2 regions of the Exiguobacterium sp. s192 genome follow, and region 2 is predicted to be linked to the other one. Evidence: a T-box and tRNA genes for the amino acid it is inferred to sense, from the RefSeq annotation. Region 2 holds a T-box; the other holds one or more tRNA genes.
The links. A T-box is a leader RNA that pairs with one kind of tRNA and senses whether it is charged. The one in region 2 lies ahead of ileS (isoleucine--tRNA ligase), so its partner is inferred to be a tRNA-Ile.

Region 1 (9,398 bases), on a different contig from region 2:
TCTTGTTTCATCTTGATGTAACCTACTTCTTCAGCTAAGTCACCAGCGTTCTCATTCGTGAATTGAACGAAGTCAGCTACTTGTTTTTTATCTTTTAATGACTTGTTGTTGACGTACGTGTAGATTTCACGTGACAGCGGATAAGACAGGTCGTTGATTGTTTCTGGTGTTGGATCAACCGCATCTTTTCCTTCAGCTGAAAGTGGAACTTCTTTTAACTTATCTTTGTTTTCCGCGTAGTAGGCATAACCGAAGTAGCCGATTGCACCTTTTGTTCCTTCAACACCTTTGACGAGAACGTTATCGTCTTCCGAGAGTTGAACATCTTTACGCATATCTTTTTCGTCAAGGACTTCTTCGTCGAAGTAATCAAATGTTCCTGAGTCTTTACCAGGGCTGAAGAATTTGATTGGCTCAGCCGGGTAAGATGGATCAACATCTTTCCATGTCTTGACGTTTGGATCGAGCCACATTTTGTTGAGTTGATCGAGTGTCAATTCTTTAACCCATGTATTTTGTTTGCTGACGGCGACTGTCAATCCGTCGAGTGCCAGCGAGAGACGTGTAAATTCAATATTATTTTTTTCAGCTTCTGCTGCTTCTTCATCTTTAATTTCACGTGATGCGTTCGAGAGGTCTGTTTCACCAACGACGAAACGTTTGAAACCGCCGCCTGTTCCGGATACTCCGACTGTTACATCGACGTCTGGTTGTTCGATTGAATACTCTTCACCGACTGCTTCCATGATTGGGAAGACTGTTGAAGATCCGTCTACAGCGATCTTTCCTGAAAGATCAGAAGAACTTGAAGAGCCATCTGTTTCATTTCCGCATGCCGCACCGACTACTGCGATTGACGCTACCGTTGTAATAAGAGCTGTTTTTTTCATCCAAGACATGATTAATTTTCCTCCTCGAAGTATGTCGCTGGTAACGCTACGACTTTATATCCGTTTTCCTTACAAGACTTATACTACGGATGAACTATTAAACCAAAATGAATCCAACGTAAAAGAATTGTAAAGGCGTGTATTTCTGCGTTTACAATTTGAAGTTCATTAGAAAAACAGGTCAATCCAAACAAAAAAACGAAGATGAGTTTCCTCACCTTCGCTGAACTAGTTAATTAGGCTTAGTTTGCCATGGGACGTCCTTGACATTAAAGTAGGCTTTGACTAAATCATGACCAATCTTCGAGTTGACCGTTTCTTGTTCCATATATGGAAGGAACACGGCCCATGCCATTTCCGGATTGTCGTACGGGGCCCAACCGACGAGGTTCGAGTTTAACGAACGAACCGGCTGTCCGCTTCCGTCACGAAGTGCAATCCCGTCTTCACCGTAAACACTGACCTGTGCCGTTCCGGTTTTGGCAGCCGCATCGATTCCGGTCTGGGCGATGACTTTAGAAGTTCCCCGCTCACCTTTGACAACACGGTGCAACCCTTCACGGACATGATCGATGTTCGCTTGGCTGATTTCAATCCGGTTCAAATAGTTGGTCTTAAAGCTGTAATCGACTTGTTTTGTTCCTTCTTCAATCGAGTTCGACGCCAAGACTTCTTTTAAGAAGTGGGGTTGTACCCGATATCCGCCGTTGGCAAGTGTCGAAATATATTGCGCCACCTGTAACGGTGTAAAGGCATCATACTGACCGATTACACGGTCCATCAAGAGTGTGACACGGTCCGGTGTACCTTGTACCCCTTTGGCTTCATACGGAAGATCGATTCCCGTTGTCACACCGAGACCAAACTGACTGTAATAGTTTTGCATGATCGCCGCTGCCGCGTCGACACTCGCACCCGCTACACCATTACTTGGATACTTCGCCATCCGCATCGCAATGTTAAACATGTACACGTTTGATGAACGTTCAAGTGCCGTCAGATCCGTGATCGGTCCCATATTGACGTAGGATCCTTTTTTGGTCCCGCCAATTGTAATCGGTGCATCGTTGATGACTTCATTTTGACGGATGACACCTTCCTCAAGTCCCATCGCGACTGTTGCACCTTTGATCGTAGATCCGATTTGCAAGGAAGTTAAGACGTTATTGATCGCGACATCACTGAATTCGTTCGTTGCCGTATCGAGTTTTTGTCCCGACATCGCCAAAATTTCGCCGGTTTGTGGATTCATGACGACGGCATAACCTTCTTTCAGGTAGCCACTGCCCATACCGCGCCCCATCTTAATTGCTTGTTGGAGAATTTGGTCGACTTGTTTGTTATATTCCGCATCAACCGTCAGGACAAGGTCTTTTCCTGATTCGCCTTCTTCGCGATTTGGTTCGCCGACAGGCTCGCCGTTAAACGTTTCATAAACATCATATGCCGGTTTACCGCGCAACAGATCTTCATATTGCTGTTCGAGGAAAGACGTCCCGACACGGTCATTTAAGCTGTATCCTTTTGCCTTGAATTCCGCTTGTTGTTCAGCGGGAATTTTTGAGTACTTCCCGAAGATATTACGGAGCGTCCCTTCATACGGATAGGAGCGTTCATAAAACGGTTCGACCGACACCCCTTTTAAATCTTCGAGGTTTTCGTCGATGATGGCCATTTCTTTTGCATCCGCCCCCAATTTGACGAGCTGGGGATCAAGCGCATAGCCGACTTCCATGTTGTGTTTGATGGCGACGACTTCCATCGTCTTGTCATCAAAATCGATGTCTTTTTCTGTGATTGTATCAAGACGAATCTGATCTTGCTGTGAAATCGATAACTTACTTTGTGCTTCTGAACTTGGATATTTTTCTTTGACGGCCTCTTTATACCGGCGGTCGGATTCCTTTTCGTTGACAGCAATCCAGTAATCCTTCAGATCACGCTCCGTCACTTTCCAATCCTTTTTAGGCAGGTTGATGATCGCTGCAAGACGAGAGGCGATTTCAATCCGTTCATCGACTTTCGTATTTTGAGACCGGCGGTAAACAATCGAGTACTTGGAAATCGTATCGACCAATAGTCGTCCGTCCCGATCATAAATCTTTCCACGCGGTACTTCGTATTTCGAAGCAATCATCTCCGTTTTTTGAACTTCCCGTGAAATTTTTTCACCGTTCACAATCTGAACGACACCTAATCTAAAAATTAAAATCGCAAACAATAAAAATACTACAAAAAACATTAAATTCAAGCGCAGCGGCAGATGGTTACGCCGTCTGCCTCTTACTGTGATTCGTTTCGCCATGGCGTACTCCCCTATCGTTCAAAAGTCATCTTGTTTCATTATATAGAAGGAAACTTTCCATAACAACCTATCCCATCATTTTCCGCATTAAAAAAGAGCACCGGTTTCCCTTTCGGAAAACTAGTGCTCTCATCTACCTATTATTTTGCGTCAGCGTAAAGTTTTGCCACGTGATCCCAATCAATGACGTTAAAGAACGCATTGATGTAATCCGGACGACGGTTTTGATAGTTCAAGTAATAAGCATGCTCCCAAACATCAAGTCCAAGAATCGGCGTTTTGCCTTCCATGACTGGTGTATCTTGGTTTGGTGTTGAAACGACAGCTAATTTGCCACCGTCCACGATGAGCCACGCCCAACCTGAACCAAAACGTGTTGTTGCCGCTTTTGCGAACGCATCTTTGAATGCTTCGAATGAACCAAATGATTCGTCGATTGCTGAAGCAAGCTCACCCGTTGGTGCTGCTCCATCGTTCTTTTTCAAGAGTTTCCAGAAGAACGAGTGGTTCCAATGACCGCCACCGTTGTTACGGACAGCTGTTTGAATGTTAGCAGGAAGTGAATCGAGGTTTTGAAGTAATTCTTCAAGTGATTTCCCTTCATGCTCTGACCCTTCAAGTGCCGCGTTTACGTTCGTGACATACGTGTTGTGGTGTTTCGAGTGGTGAATCTCCATCGTACGAGCGTCGATATGTGGCTCCAGCGCATCATAAGCGTAGCCGAGTTCTGGTAATTCAAATTTTGACATTTTCATGTCCCCCTTTATCCTATTTTCGGAATTTCAATACTCTTTAAGACTAGCAAAAATAGTTGGTCAGGTGCAAGCAATGACCCTTAGAAATTACTGTTCGTCGCGTGGGGCGAATACAGAGACGCCGCCGCCCGGAACCGGGAAAACGCCGAATCCTTCTTCATCGATGACGACAGGCTCTTCTTGGTGATTCGTATAATCGAACCATTGTTCTCCGGCACGTGATTCGCCGACGAACATCCGTTTCTCACACATATCCGCGTTCGACAGCAAGACGGCACAACCCGAGTTCGGGAATTCTTCGACTCCACGACGGACCCAACCGACACAATGCGGATCATCCAGGTAGTCTTCTTGCTCACCGTAGGCTTTATGGTAACGGGCGTACAACAAGGCATCAATCATTTCCTTTTTGCCTTCAACCGGATGCGGTCCTTGTACTCCGTAGTAATCACCATAGAAGACACACGGGTAACCGTCTTTACGAAGGAGTACCGAAGCATAGGCATGTTGTTTAAACCAATCATCAATCCATGACTCAAGCGACTCGCCCGGTTGGGAATCGTGGTTATCGACGAATGTCACGGCATTCGTCGGATGGGATTCCACCAACGTATCCGCGAACAGTGTCGTTAAATCAAAGTCCTGCCCTTGTTGCGATGCTTCATGGAATTTATAGTGCAACGGGACGTCAAACAAATCGATCGTATAGTCGACACTGTCTAAAAACTGACGGCAGTCGTCTAGATCCGACTTCCAGAACTCACCGACCATATAAAATCCTTCCGGGTTATCCCCGATCATTGATTTGGCAAATTCATTGACGAATTCATAGTTGATGTGTTTGATCGCATCAAGCCGGAAACCTTGGCAGTTGATCGTTTCTTTGAACCAGTTTCCCCAGTTGATCATCTCTTCGCGGACTTCCGGATGATTGTAATCGATGTTTGCGAACATCAGATAATCATAGTTGCCGAATTCGTCATCGACTTGATCGTTCCAATCTTTATTTTTACCGGAAATTTTGAAAACACCTGTTTTTTCTTCACGTGCATCAAAATCGGTTCCATTGAAAAATTCGTGTGTCCAGATGAAATCAGAATATTTTCCGTTTCGACCCGGGAACGTAAATTTCGTCCACGCATCGATTTCAAATTCTTCTGAAATTTCTTGCGAACGGTCTTCCGGGTGGACTTCCACAACTTTAATCGTTTCAAGTTCATCGGCAGCCGCTTTATGGTTCATGACGACATCGGCATAAACCGCGATGTCATTTTCATGCGCGACCTGAATCGCTTCGATCAATTCATCTTTTGTCCCGTATTTCGTCCGGACCGTTCCTTTTTGATCAAATTCCCCTAAATCATAGACATCGTAAATGCCATACCCTGTATCTTCATCTGATTGTCCCTTTGATGCCGGCGGAATCCAAACAGATGTGATGCCTGCAGCACGCAGTTCCGGCGCTCTCTCTTTTAAGCGTTGCCAATGCTTCCCATCATTTTCTACATGCCACTCAAAAAACTGCATCATTGTATGGTTACGTTCCATCTCTCTTCGCTCTCCCTTAAATTGCCATAGTATGAATATTATTGTATGAACATTATTACAATATCTTTAATATTCCCCAAGCAACCAAAAATAAACGCACACTCAAAAAAAGAGTGTGCGCTTATAAAATGGACCCTGCAGGACTCGAACCTGCGACCGGACGGTTATGAGCCGTCAGCTCTAACCAGCTGAGCTAAGGGTCCTTAAGTAATAGTAGCGGCGGAGGGAGTCGAACCCACGACCTCACGGGTATGAACCGTACGCTCTAGCCAGCTGAGCTACACCGCCATGATGAATTAAAACAACTAATATCAGATTACTGGAATGAAACTTAAATGTCAATAAATTATCTCACAAAAACAAAGAGGAATTTCTTTTCAGAAATTCCTCTTGTTTTATGATGAATATTCACTTCATGCTGTTCCTGACCGTTGCTCCAGTACCAAATCCGTAATATTGACGGCGTGGTCACCGATTCGTTCCAAGTTCGACAACAGATCAACGAAGATCATTCCGGCCTGACCGGTACAATCTCCTGCATTAACGCGCAAGACATGATGTTTGCGGAATGAACGTTCGAGCGAATCCAGTTTCCCTTCAAGCTCAAGTACTTGGCGTGCCAATGAAACATCATCAAGTTCAACTGCCTTGATGGCCGTTTCGACGATTTTTTGCGTCAAGACATACATCTCATCCAACTCTTTTTTCGCTTGTGCCGTAAATTCGATACGATTCACGATTTGGAAATCAACGAGTTCGATGACGTTTTCAACATGATCACCGATCCGTTCAAAGTCATTGACGGCATGCATCAAGAGTGAATGGTCATTTGATTCCCGTTCCGATAAGTCATGTGCCGCGACTTTGACGAGATAACTTGTCACTTCTGTATTCAGATGATTGATGGCATATTCGATCTGACCTGCATCTGATACATCCTTTTTATCGTGCGATTGCGTATAACGATGCGCTTTTCCAAGCGCTTCCTTCGAGAACTCACCCATCCGTAACACTTCGAGCTTCGCTTGATTTAAAGCGAGTGACGAAGATTGGTTCAAGATGTTTTGATCCAAGTGGCGTGGTTTCGAGTCGACGGTCGTATCCGTGCCCGGCACGACTTTTTGGACGAGCCATGCAATTTGTGCGATGAACCAACATTGAATCAAGGTGTTGACGACGTTAAACGTTCCGTGTGCAAAAGCAATCTGCATTTTTGGTTCCAAATCAAGTGCTCCGGTAATCCACGTAATGAACGCCGAAAACAGTGGTAAGGCGATTAAGAAGAGGATTGTCCCGACGATATTGAAGATGACGTGCGCTGCCGCCGTCCGTTTTGCTGCGATTGACGCACCAAGTGCTGCGAGAACCGCAGTGATCGTCGTCCCGATATTATCACCAAACAAGACGGGTAAGGCTGCTTTGATGTCAATCATTCCGCCATCATACAATTCTTGCAAAATTCCGATCGTCGCAGAAGACGATTGAACGAGAATCGTAAAGATCGTTCCGACGAATACACCGAGTAACGGGTTATCCGACATGGAAACCGTTAAGTCACGGAACCATTCGCTTGATTCAAGCGGTGCCATTCCGTCGCCCATGAGCGTCAACCCATAGAAAAGTGCTCCGAAACCAAAGAAGATTTGTCCGATGTATTGAATCCGTTCTTTATTGAAGAAGAAAATCAGGAACGCTCCAAGCGCGATCGCCGGGAGTGCTGCTTCCTTGACGTTAAATCCAATGATGAAGGCCGTAATCGTCGTTCCGATGTTCGCCCCCATGACGACACCGATTGCTTGACGTAAATTCATCAATCCGGCGCTGACTAGACCAACGACGATGACGGTCGTACCGGATGACGACTGGATCAAGACCGTGACGACAATCCCTGCCAAAATCCCAAGAAACGGGTTTGATGTATATTTATCTAAAATATAACGCAGACGGTCTCCCGCTGTTTTTTGAAGTCCATCTCCCATATACTTAATACCGAATAGGAAAATACCAAGTCCACCAATAAAAGTGAAAATCATTTCCTGTAAATCATAGTTCATCCTGTCATCTCCTCGTATAAAAAGTGGAATTGATTTTTTGTGAAGAATCTATTGTTTCAACCTCTCCTATTATGTAAAGGTCTATTGAACTTGTAAACAGTTTTTTAGGTATTTGATTGTTAAGGTTTTATTAAACTGTACTAAAACAAGATTTACATTGATATAAAGCCATTTGAATCTAAAAATACCTTTGTTATAAAACAGAAGAAAGAGTGATTACCATGCATTTTTTAAGTCAACTACTTAATTACTTACAAACCACCCTAATTCCAAATCGCCTTTTTTTAAAGACTCGCTTGGCAGATGTTCCCCTTTATTTTTGTGGATTAGCTTGGATTTCGCTTTGGACGACGGTGATCGACAGCCTGTTTCTCGAACAATCGATTCCGTTTATCATCTGGTTCATTCTCCATTTCATCTTTATTGCAATTGCCGTTTTGTTGTATCTGTTGTTCGTGTCTTACTTAAATCGCTGGTTCATTCAGTGGATCTTGCCAAAACCTTGGGCGTTTCGACAAGTGTTTCCTTATACCGTCGCAGCAAATATTTGGACGTTCCCGATCGGCGTCTTTGTTTATCAACTCGGATACTCTTCGGTCGGCATCGCGATTCTATTAGCCGGACACCTGTTGTATTCACTGCTGCCACTTTTCCTGGCCCGTCGGAAAAAGAAGCCCGCTCGACGTTTCTCCTAAGGACCTTCGCATTCGAGCACTTTTTGAGCTTCAATGCCCGTCCAGCGACGGATTGACTTTCATCTTTTCGTGTTAAACAATTGTAAATGTTCAATTTTCGTTCTTGTTTCTCGATTTTTAGGGAATAGTTCGATATGATAGAACAAGTAGTCATAAACAATCTGGCGTTATGCCACAAAAGGAGATTTTCGATATGCCGAAAATGGTCCATCGCTCTAAGACTCGTCCCGTTCGTGTTGGGGACCTTGTCATTGGTGGAAGTAATGAAGTCATCATTCAAAGTATGACGACAACAAAAACACACGACGTCGAAGCGACTGTCGCTGAAATTTTACGTCTAGAAGAAGCAGGATGCCAAATCGTCCGGGTTGCTTGTCCGGAAGAGCGTGATGCGCTTGCACTTGCTGAAATCAAAAGCCGGATCAACATTCCGCTTGTCGTTGATATTCACTTCAACTACAAACTTGCTCTGATGGCTATCGAAGCTGGTGTCGATAAAATCCGAATCAACCCGGGTAACATCGGACGCCGCGAAAAAGTCGAAGCGGTCGTAACGGCAGCCAAAGCAAAAAACATCCCAATCCGAATTGGTGTCAACGCCGGTTCGCTTGAGAAACACATCCTTGAAAAATACGGTTATCCGACAGCTCGCGGTATGGTCGAGAGTGCCCTTCACCATATCAAGATTCTTGAGGATCTCGATTTCCACGATATCATCGTTTCCTTAAAAGCCTCTGACGTTCAATTGGCGCTCGAAGCATATCAGTTAGCCTCTGAGTCATTCGACTATCCGCTTCACGTCGGAATCACGGAGTCTGGTCCTTTACGTACCGGTTCATTGAAGTCAGCCGCCGGTCTTGGAGCCATTCTTTCGCGTGGTATCGGAAACACGGTCCGTGTCTCCCTTTCTGCCGATCCGGTCGAAGAAGTCAAAGTCGCAAAAGAAGTCTTGAAATCATTTGGTCTCGCAGCAAATGCCGCGACATTGATTTCTTGCCCGACATGCGGACGTATTGAAATCGACTTAATGGCGATTGCCGCGGAAATCGAAGATTACATCGATAAAATTCAAGTCAACATCAAAGTTGCCGTTCTCGGTTGTGCCGTCAACGGTCCTGGTGAAGCGCGCGAAGCAGATATCGGAATTGCCG
Region 2 (9,398 bases):
ATCAAAATCACCCCAAACGTCAAACAGACGTCTGCGATATTGAATATCGGGAAGTTGTAACCAAACGGATAAAAATGGAAAAAGTCAACGACTTCTCCGCGTGCCATCCGGTCGATGAAATTCCCGATCGCCCCGCCCAGTAATAAGGCAATGCTCCAAGCAAATACTTTGTTTTTTGTGCCTTCTTTATACAGAAAATAAATCAATCCGATGACGACGACAACGGTAATCACGAAGAAAAAGCCAAATTTCCCTTCTAACATGCCCCATGCCGCACCACGATTTCGGTAGGAATTCAAATAAAAGAAATTCGGAATGATCTCAATCGCCTGACCGATCGTCATTTGTTGGACGACGATCCATTTCGTCAATTGATCCACGCCGACGAGTACAGCAGCAATCGCTAAGTAAAGCCACATTCTTTTTTCCTCCACATCCAAAAATAATGAGGGACCGCTACGAAGTCGCCGCAGCTGCCCCTCCCTGACCATTATAAAGAATTGACGACCTCAGTACAACGTGGGCAAAGTGTCGGATGAGCCGGATCTTGACCAAGTTCGGTCGAATAGGTCCAGCATCGTTCACATTTTTCACCGTCTGCTTTGAAAACCGTGACTCCTGTCGTTTCGTATGTCTTCTCAGCCGAATCAACGAAAACAATCTGTGAGACTTGCAACAACTGTTCGAGGTGATCAATCGTCCCAAGCAACGCTTTTGTCTCGTCATTTGGCGCAAGCTCGAGCTTGGCTTCAAGTGTTTTCCCGACAAGTTTCTCCGCACGTGCTTCTTCGAGTGCTTTTAGGACGTCATCGCGGAAAACGAGGAAGCTGTTCCATTTCGCAATCAACGCCAGACCTTCTTCCGTCACTTCCGGTGTTTCCGGAAGATCCGTCAAGAAGATGCTTTTCGTTTCGACACCCGGAACGAATTCCCATGCTTCGTCTGCCGTATGCGGCAAGACCGGTGCCATTAATTGTAACAACGTCACGACCGTGTCATACATGACTGTCTGAACGGCACGACGCGCCGGTGCATCTTCTTTTTCGATGTAGAGGATGTCCTTCGTGTAATCCAGATAGAACGAAGACAAGTCCAAGACACAGAAGTTATGCAACAGTTGATATACTGCCATGAAGTCGTAGGCATCATAAGCCGCCTTCACTTTGCCGACGAGTTGGTCAAGCTTCGTCCGCATAAAGCGGTCGGACTCTGGTAAGTCCTCAAAAGCAACACGGTGTGTCGTATGATCAAACTGATCGAGGTTTCCGAGTAAGAAGCGGACCGTATTCCGGATTTTCCGGTACGATTCCGATACTTGCTTGAAGTTGTCCATCGAAGCGCGAACATCGGACTGATAATCAACGGAAGCGACCCACAGACGGAGAATTTCAGCTCCGAACTGTTGCATGATCTGGATTGGTGCAATCGTATTTCCGATTGATTTCGACATCTTCCGTCCTTGTCCGTCCAGAACAAATCCGTGACTGACGACCGCTTTATACGGTGCTTTCCCCGTCGTTGCGACGGCTGTCGAAAGGGATGAGTTGAACCAACCGCGGTATTGATCCGATCCTTCCAGATAAAGATCCGCTGGACGCTCGAGCTCCGGACGTGCTTCTAAGACACCCGCATGCGAGGAACCGGAGTCAAACCAGACATCCATGATGTCCGTTTCTTTTTTGAAGACACCATTCGGGCTTGCCGGATGCGTGAAGCCTTCCGGAAGCAAATCAACCGCTTCGCGCTCGTACCAGACATTTGATCCGTGTTCTGCGAACAGATTCGCGATATGATCAATCGTTTCCGGTGTGACGATTTCCGTGCCGTCTTCCGCATAGAAAATCGGCAGTGGTACACCCCACGCCCGTTGACGGGAAATGACCCAGTCTCCACGGTCTTTAAACATGTTGTGCAGGCGGGTTTCGCCCCACTCCGGTACCCACTGGACACCTTTGATCTCATCCAGGATTTCGGTACGGAAATCTTTGATCGAAGCAAACCACTGTGGTGTTGCCCGGAAGATGACCGGTTTTTTTGTACGCCAATCGTGTGGATACGAGTGTTTGATGAACGACAATTTCAACAAGGCGCCGGCTTCTTCTAAAGCAATTCCGATTTCCTTGTTTGCATCTTCATAGAACATGCCTTCAAAACCGGGTGCTTCTGCCGTCATGACACCTTTATCATCGACAGGACAAAGGATATCGAGTCCGTAGGCTTGACCGATTCTAAAGTCGTCTTCCCCGTGTCCTGGAGCCGTATGGACGACACCTGTTGCTTCCGCTGTGACGTGATCCCCAAGCATGACGAGTGATTCGCGGTCATACAGTGGATGTTTCGCTTTGATGTATTCAAAGTCCGCGCCGTTGAAGACACGACCTACCGTCGCTTCTTCCCAACCTAATGCTTCGATGACTTCCGGTACGAGTGTCTCGGCAACGATATAGCCTTTTCCTTGGTATTCGATGCGTGCATATGTCAACTCACCGCTGACAGAAATCCCGAGGTTCGCTGGAATCGTCCATGGTGTCGTCGTCCAGATGACGAAATGATCCGTCGGCTCCAAGATGTTTTTCCCGTCCATGACTTGGAACGCGACGTAAATGGCAGCCGATCGTTTGTCTTGATATTCAATTTCCGCTTCCGCGAGAGCCGACTCTGAAGAAGGTGACCAGTAAACCGGTTTTTTCCCTTTGTAGATGTATCCTTTGTTCGCCATGTCACCAAACAGACGGATTTGTGCCGCCTCGAACTCCGGTTGCAACGTGATATACGGATTGTCATAATCACCTAACACACCAAGTCGTTTAAACTGCTCTCGCTGATGATCGACTTGCTCAAGCGCATATTTCGCACAGAGCTTCCGGAATTCAGCAACCGACATCGACTTGCGGTCGACACCTGCTTTTTGTAAAGCCGTTTCGATCGGCAGACCATGCGTGTCCCAACCCGGTACGTACGGTGAACGGAATCCGTTCATCGACTTGTAACGGACGACGATATCTTTTAGGACTTTATTTAAGCCGTGCCCCATGTGGATGTCACCGTTTGCATAGGGAGGACCGTCATGTAGGATAAACGTCGGTTTCCCCGCATTTTTTTCTTGGACTGCTTCATAGAGATTCATCTCGTTCCAGCGTGCCTGCATGTCCGGCTCACGTTTTGGTAAGTTTCCTCGCATCAGAAATTCCGTTTTCATCATCAATAATGTATCTTTGTATTCCATCTGGCATTCCCTCACTTGTCTGTATTTTTAAGTACAAAAAAAAGCCAAGCTCATCCCCTGATAGGGACGAGTTTGACTTGAACTCGCGGTACCACCCTACTAGCAATCCTTACGAACGGATTACCACTTAAGAGCCCGATAACGAGGGCGAAACGACGGAACTTACTGCATTTGTTCAGTCCCGTACTCAAAGGGGATATTTTTTTCCATTCACTGGTCGGGCTCACACCGTTTCCCGATTCGCTGACAGTATCCTGATAAAAAACGTGTCCTTCTCACTGCTTTACTTTATATGACATCGTCGTCATTATACGCAACTGCCGGAATCTCGTCAAGCGCACCTCGCGTCGAACTATCAAACGCATCCCAATCGTGACTCGTCAATAATTCCATCTGAGCATCAATCAACACTTTGAACCGGTTTCGGTACAGCTCGATTTTTTTACGCATCTGTTCGACTTCAAAGTCCGTCCGTTGGGCGCGGCGTTGCGCTGCATCTTGTAACTGCTCCGCTTCCCGTTCCGCTTGTTTGACGATCAGGCTCGCTTCTTTCGTCGCGTTGGCCTTCACTTCTTCTGCCGCTTCTTGCGCGACGATGATCGATTTGTTTAATGTTTCTTCCATCGAACTGAAGTAATCGACACGAGACTGCATGTTTTGAATGACTTCTTGTTGTTGACGGTTTTCCCGAAGCAACAATTCAAAATCCTTGATGACTTGATCAAGAAATTCATTGACCTCATCTTCGTCATACCCGCGAAACTTCCGTGTGAATTCCTTATTGTGAATATCAAGTGGCGTCAATGGCATAATGAATCCTCCTCAGTTTGTTTGTTAACCTTTTAACAGACCGTATTGCAGTTTGATCCGATCCCGTTTCGTTGAACCGAGTACGGCAATCAACTTGACACGACCTGTTCCGCGAAGGGACAGTAAATCCCCTTCATCTAACAGAAAACTTGGATCTTCCACGATTTTATAATTGACTTTACTTTCACCTTGCTTAATCAAGCTTTGCGCTTTTTGTCTCGAAAAACCAAGAATCTCGCTGACTACGGTATCGAACCGCAGGGAACTGACAAAACCTAACTCTTCTTGCCATTCCTGCTCTTTGATTTTCAATTGTTCTTCCGAATCCACGACGGACAAACGGATTTTGGTCTTGCCCGCCCGATCGACATTCGCTTCGATATACGAGGCAACTTCTTTCGCGACAGCAAATTGCACCGTCTGGTCCTGAATCACCACATCGCCGAACTTTCCGCGTTTCAGCCCAACATTCAACAACGTGCCGGTCACCTGTCGATGCGACAGTTCAACGAATTTTGTAGGATAATGAATACGATAAATGGCAATATCAAAGTCGTCTGCATCGAGGTCATAATAATCAGGTGCAATCAATGCACGCTGTCGTTCTGCGCCTTCGAAACCGCCCTCAAAAAAGAGGGCGCATTTCGTACCGACGAGTTCCCGTGTGATTTGCTGTTCGCGTGGATCCAAAAAATCAGTTAGCTTAAACGTATAGGTCGCTTCAACATGGTCGATCCAGTTTAAGACAAGATCGACAAACTCCCGCTCATGTCCGCGATAATGATCATAAACACTCATTACAGGAAGATAGCCCGGATTCCTGCCTGTGCCAAATTAAGCACAAGAAAGGCAACGATTGGTGAAATGTCAAGCATACCTCCGATGGGCGGGATAATCCGTCGGAACGGTGCAAGAAACGGTTCGACTAACATCGCTAAGACCTGACCGAATCTGGATTCCCGTGCATTCGGGAACCAAGAAAGTAAAATGTAGACGATCATGACGTAGCTGTAATATTGAAGTAATGTGCCAAGTGTACGCCCGATTGCATACATGACTTGTGAATCCATGTTTACCACCCCTTATGGTTGATATCATCTTCGCCGAGCAGATTGGAAATACTTCCTGCTAGCTCGACGTTGTTCGGAACACAGAGGAGTGTATTTTGACTAATCGTCGTAATCGTCCCGTCCAGAGCAAACACGACACCGGATAGGAAATTGATCATCTGGCGTGACTGATCTTTAGACATCCGTTGCATGTTCACGATGACGGCACGATTTTGACGAAGGTGTTCGCCAATCTCTTGCGCTTCGTTGAACACACGTGGTTCACTCAAAATCACTTGTGATTTTGCCTTTTTAGTATGAATCGGTACGATGTTCGATTGTCTCACAGGGTCCTCCTTTTGAGTAACACTCGGGGTAGATTCCTCGTAATACTCGTCGTATTCTTGCTGTGAAGCACCTCTACCTTTATTTATTGTAGCATCATTTTCGTATTCGAGTTCATCTAAATCGTCTGTGTTTCCGAGAAATAGATTTTGCATTTTCGATTTGAATCCCATATCGATTCTCCTTTCGCTTATCTAGACAATTTATCGTTGGACTAAAACAGTACCCACTCGAACGTATGTCGCACCCTCTTCAATGGCAATCTCATAGTCGGAAGACATGCCCATTGATAACTCCGTACACGGTGCATGGGGAAGGTGACGTGCTGCAACTTCATCCCGCAAGTGACGAAGCGATCGGAACACGGAGCGAATCGTCTGCTCGTCTTCTGTCAAGGGTGCCATCGTCATCAAGCCGATGACCCGAATCATCGGATATTGACCGACCTCGTGTAAAAAGGAGTGGATATCGGTTGGATGGATTCCTTGTTTGGACTCTTCGCCGGATACGTTGACCTGTACAAAACAATCGACAGGCTGTTTCGCCCGCTTGTTGATTTCCTCGGCGAGGTGCAACCGGTCAAGAGAATGCAACACATCAATCCGATCGATGACCTGACGCACCTTTCGTGTTTGCAGTGTCCCGATGAAATGCCATTCGCATGCCGTGCGACCCAGTGCTGCCTGTTTGTCCGCCAATCCTTCCGGACGGTTTTCACCCAGTGCGGTCACTCCTGCCTTCAGCAACTCCGCCGCTACTTCGCTTGACACTGATTTCGTCACGCCAATCAATTGTACCTGCTTGTTTTGCTCAGTCTTTTCATATGCCTGTTTCATTTTTTGGTGTACGTGTTGTACATTTTCAGAGATTGACATCAAGAGGCTCCTTTACAATCAAACTAGCAAATCGTCCACCGTGATCGCCATGTCGGTAGGAGAAATAATCTTCCGCCTGGCAATTCGTACAGATGCCTGTATCGAGCACATCACCGACTCCACTTCGTTCTGCTAACATCGCATTCGTTTTTTGGAGGGACAACATCGCTTTGCCGTTTTCCTTCCGGACGTACGGCGATTCTTCTAGTCCGAGTTGATCGATGGCTTCAAGCACAGGACCATCCACTTCATAACAACATTCCCGAATCGACGGTCCGATTACCATCTGGACGGAAGAGCGCTCTGCTCCTGCTTGTTCCATCTTCGTCAATGTCTCTTCGACGATGTTCGCTACGGTTCCCCGCCATCCGGCGTGGACATTTGCGATGATGCCTGTTCGCGGATCACAGAAGATCAACGGCACACAATCAGCAAATAACATCATCAACAAGACATTGGAGTCGGTCGTCACCAATCCGTCTGTACCCTTAATGGCCGTATCATAATCGGATGCGCCACGCCCTGAATCGAGTGTCGTCACCTGTTCGACATGATTGCCATGAATTTGTTCCGCCCAAACGGAATTTTCAAGTGCTAATTCCAATTGTCGGACGATGACTTGACGGTTTTCGACGACACCGTTTGCATCATCCTTGACATGTAATCCAAGATTTCCATTTCCATGTGGCGCTGCAAACTTTGTGGTGAATGCTGCCCGAACGGTTCCCGTCGGGGTATCCCATTTTATCCATTGACCAAACATCTCATCCCATCCTTTTTTAAAAAAAGAGGTGTCGCTTACGCGACACCTCTTGATCTAGCAATCGTGTCTTTGGAATACCGGTTTAGCGATTATTCCGGCGAAGGAAAGAAGGAATATCCATCGTCTCTTCGACATCTGACCCTTTTGCTGGTTCTTGGTTCGAGCTACTAGGTGTCTCTTCGACTTGTGGTTTCGGCTCTTCAGCAACTGGTGATGGTGTCGCTTGCTTTTTCTTCAACAAGTTTTTCATCATTTCTTGTGCTGACGGAATTTCGAAATCGAGTGGTTCGTTTTCAAATTCTGTTGCGATGACCGTGACGATGATTTCATCTTCGAGGTTATCGTTAATGACCGAACCGAAGATCAAGTTCACTTCTTCATCCGCGGCACTTTGAACGATTTGAGCGGCTTCCGTCACTTCATACAGGCTCAAGTTCGCACTTCCGGTAATGTTCATCAAGACACCTTTTGCACCTTCGATCGATGTTTCGAGCAACGGACTAGAAATTGCTTTTTTCGCAGCTTCCGTCGCACGGTGTTCACCTGTTGCGACACCGACACCCATTAACGCTGAACCTTTTTCTGTCATGATCGTTTTTACATCGGCAAAGTCTAAGTTGATCAGACCAGGAACAGCAATCAGATCCGTGATCCCTTGAACACCTTGACGAAGAACGTTGTCTGCCTCTTTGAACGCTTCAAGCATCGGCGTATTACGGTCAACGATTTCAAGCAACTTATCGTTTGGAATGACGATGAGTGTATCTACTTTTTCTTTGAAGTTTTGGACACCAGATACAGCATGTTGCATCCGCTTACGTCCTTCAAACATAAATGGTTTCGTGACGACACCAACTGTCAATGCACCGATTTCTTTTGAAATCTCCGCGATGACAGGAGCAGCTCCTGTTCCTGTACCTCCGCCCATTCCAGCCGTGACGAAAACCATGTCCGCACCCGAAAGAATTTCCGTTAACTGCTCGCGACTCTCTTCAGCGGCTTTTTTTCCGATTTCCGGATTTGCTCCCGCTCCAAGACCGCGTGTCAATTTTGCGCCCAATTGAAGTTTGACGTCCGCTTGAGACATATTTAACGCTTGCGCATCCGTGTTGACAGCGATGAATTCTACGCCTTGGACACCATGTTCAATCATTCGGTTGACAGCGTTTGATCCACCGCCACCTACTCCGATGACTTTGATTTTAGCTACTTGGTCCATCATTTCATCAAAATGCAACATAAAAGGGGCCCCCTATTTTTTTATACTGATTATTTTTTATTAACCGAAAAATTTCTCAAAGAAACTACTGAATGACTTGCGTTCTTTTGGAGGCTGTTCTTGCGGCTTTCGATCTTCGCGTGCAGGTGCTTGAGGCTGACTCGCCAACAGCTCTTCTTGTTCACGCCCTTGTGCGATACTACCCTTTTCATCCGCACGGTCAAACCCGGACTTAGAAACTGTACTTCGTGACAGGACGTAACGTAACATCCCAGCAGCCACTGCATACTTTGGATGACGGATACCGAGGCTCGCCGGCTGATAGACGTTGACGTTCTGTTTGAAGATCCGCTTCCCGAGCTGATCGATTCCAGGAAGCGACGAACTTCCACCGCAGAGAATGATACCGCTGTTCATTTGCGAATAACCGGCTTGCGTCATCCGCTTCTGAATCATTTCAAAAATTTCTTCAAGGCGTGCTTCGAGTACGAAACCAATTTCCGTTTGCGGTTCGAAACGGTGTTCCCCGTTGATTGTGACGTACGAAACTTTTTCTTCCGGATCGCCTAGTGCTTCAAGCGCAACCCCGTACTCTTCTTTTGCAAGCTTTGCATCTTGGTATTTACAATTCATTTTATACGTCAAATCGCGTGTCAGGTGATCGCCACCATACGCTAATGTCGTGGAATACACTAAGTCATTTTTTTCGTAAATCGAAAGCGTCGTTGTTTCGTGTCCGATATCGACAATCCCGACACCAAGTTCCAATTCATCGATGGAAGCAGCAATTCTTGAGACGGCTAAGCTTTCTAGCACATATCCCGCAAGTTCCAAGCCCGCTCGTTCGATGGAACGTTTGATGCTATGTAGAATCGTCTTCGCACCAATGATCAGTTTCCCGGTCACTTCTAAGCGATAACCAATCATTCCGCGAGGATCCGTAATCTCCGTTTGCTGGTCGACCGTAAAGGTTTTCGGAAGAACATCTACGACACTCAGCTCATTCGGAATGCGCATGACCATGGCCGAATGAAGGACATCCTTTACGTCATCGTCCGTGATTTCATTGTCCTCACCCTTGATGGATGTCATGCCTTGGCAATCCTTCACT

Region 1: it encodes a tRNA-Ile, which carries the amino acid that the T-box ahead of ileS (isoleucine--tRNA ligase) is inferred to sense. The anticodon was not compared.

Annotation. Positions count from the first base shown of each region.
Region 1 covers NZ_JACSMS010000002.1:200,279-209,676, reverse strand. The annotation lists gene KNP87_RS05970 (PstS family phosphate ABC transporter substrate-binding protein) at 1-899, opposite strand, end outside; gene KNP87_RS05965 (peptidoglycan D,D-transpeptidase FtsI family protein) at 1,123-3,195, opposite strand; gene KNP87_RS05960 (superoxide dismutase) at 3,336-3,944, opposite strand; gene KNP87_RS05955 (alpha-amylase) at 4,038-5,498, opposite strand; tRNA gene KNP87_RS05950 (tRNA-Ile) at 5,628-5,701, opposite strand; tRNA gene KNP87_RS05945 (tRNA-Met) at 5,713-5,786, opposite strand; gene KNP87_RS05940 (Na/Pi cotransporter family protein) at 5,912-7,552, opposite strand; gene KNP87_RS05935 (hypothetical protein) at 7,849-8,247, shown strand; gene ispG (flavodoxin-dependent (E)-4-hydroxy-3-methylbut-2-enyl-diphosphate synthase) at 8,441-9,398, shown strand, end outside.
Region 2 covers NZ_JACSMS010000001.1:287,414-296,811, reverse strand. The annotation lists gene lspA (signal peptidase II) at 1-419, opposite strand, end outside; gene ileS (isoleucine--tRNA ligase) at 491-3,226, opposite strand; T-box leader at 3,286-3,514, opposite strand; gene KNP87_RS01430 (DivIVA domain-containing protein) at 3,515-4,036, opposite strand; gene KNP87_RS01425 (YlmH family RNA-binding protein) at 4,061-4,834, opposite strand; gene KNP87_RS01420 (YggT family protein) at 4,834-5,106, opposite strand; gene KNP87_RS01415 (cell division protein SepF) at 5,109-5,432, opposite strand; gene KNP87_RS01410 (YggS family pyridoxal phosphate-dependent enzyme) at 5,634-6,305, opposite strand; gene pgeF (peptidoglycan editing factor PgeF) at 6,292-7,068, opposite strand; gene ftsZ (cell division protein FtsZ) at 7,151-8,308, opposite strand; gene ftsA (cell division protein FtsA) at 8,348-9,398, opposite strand, start outside.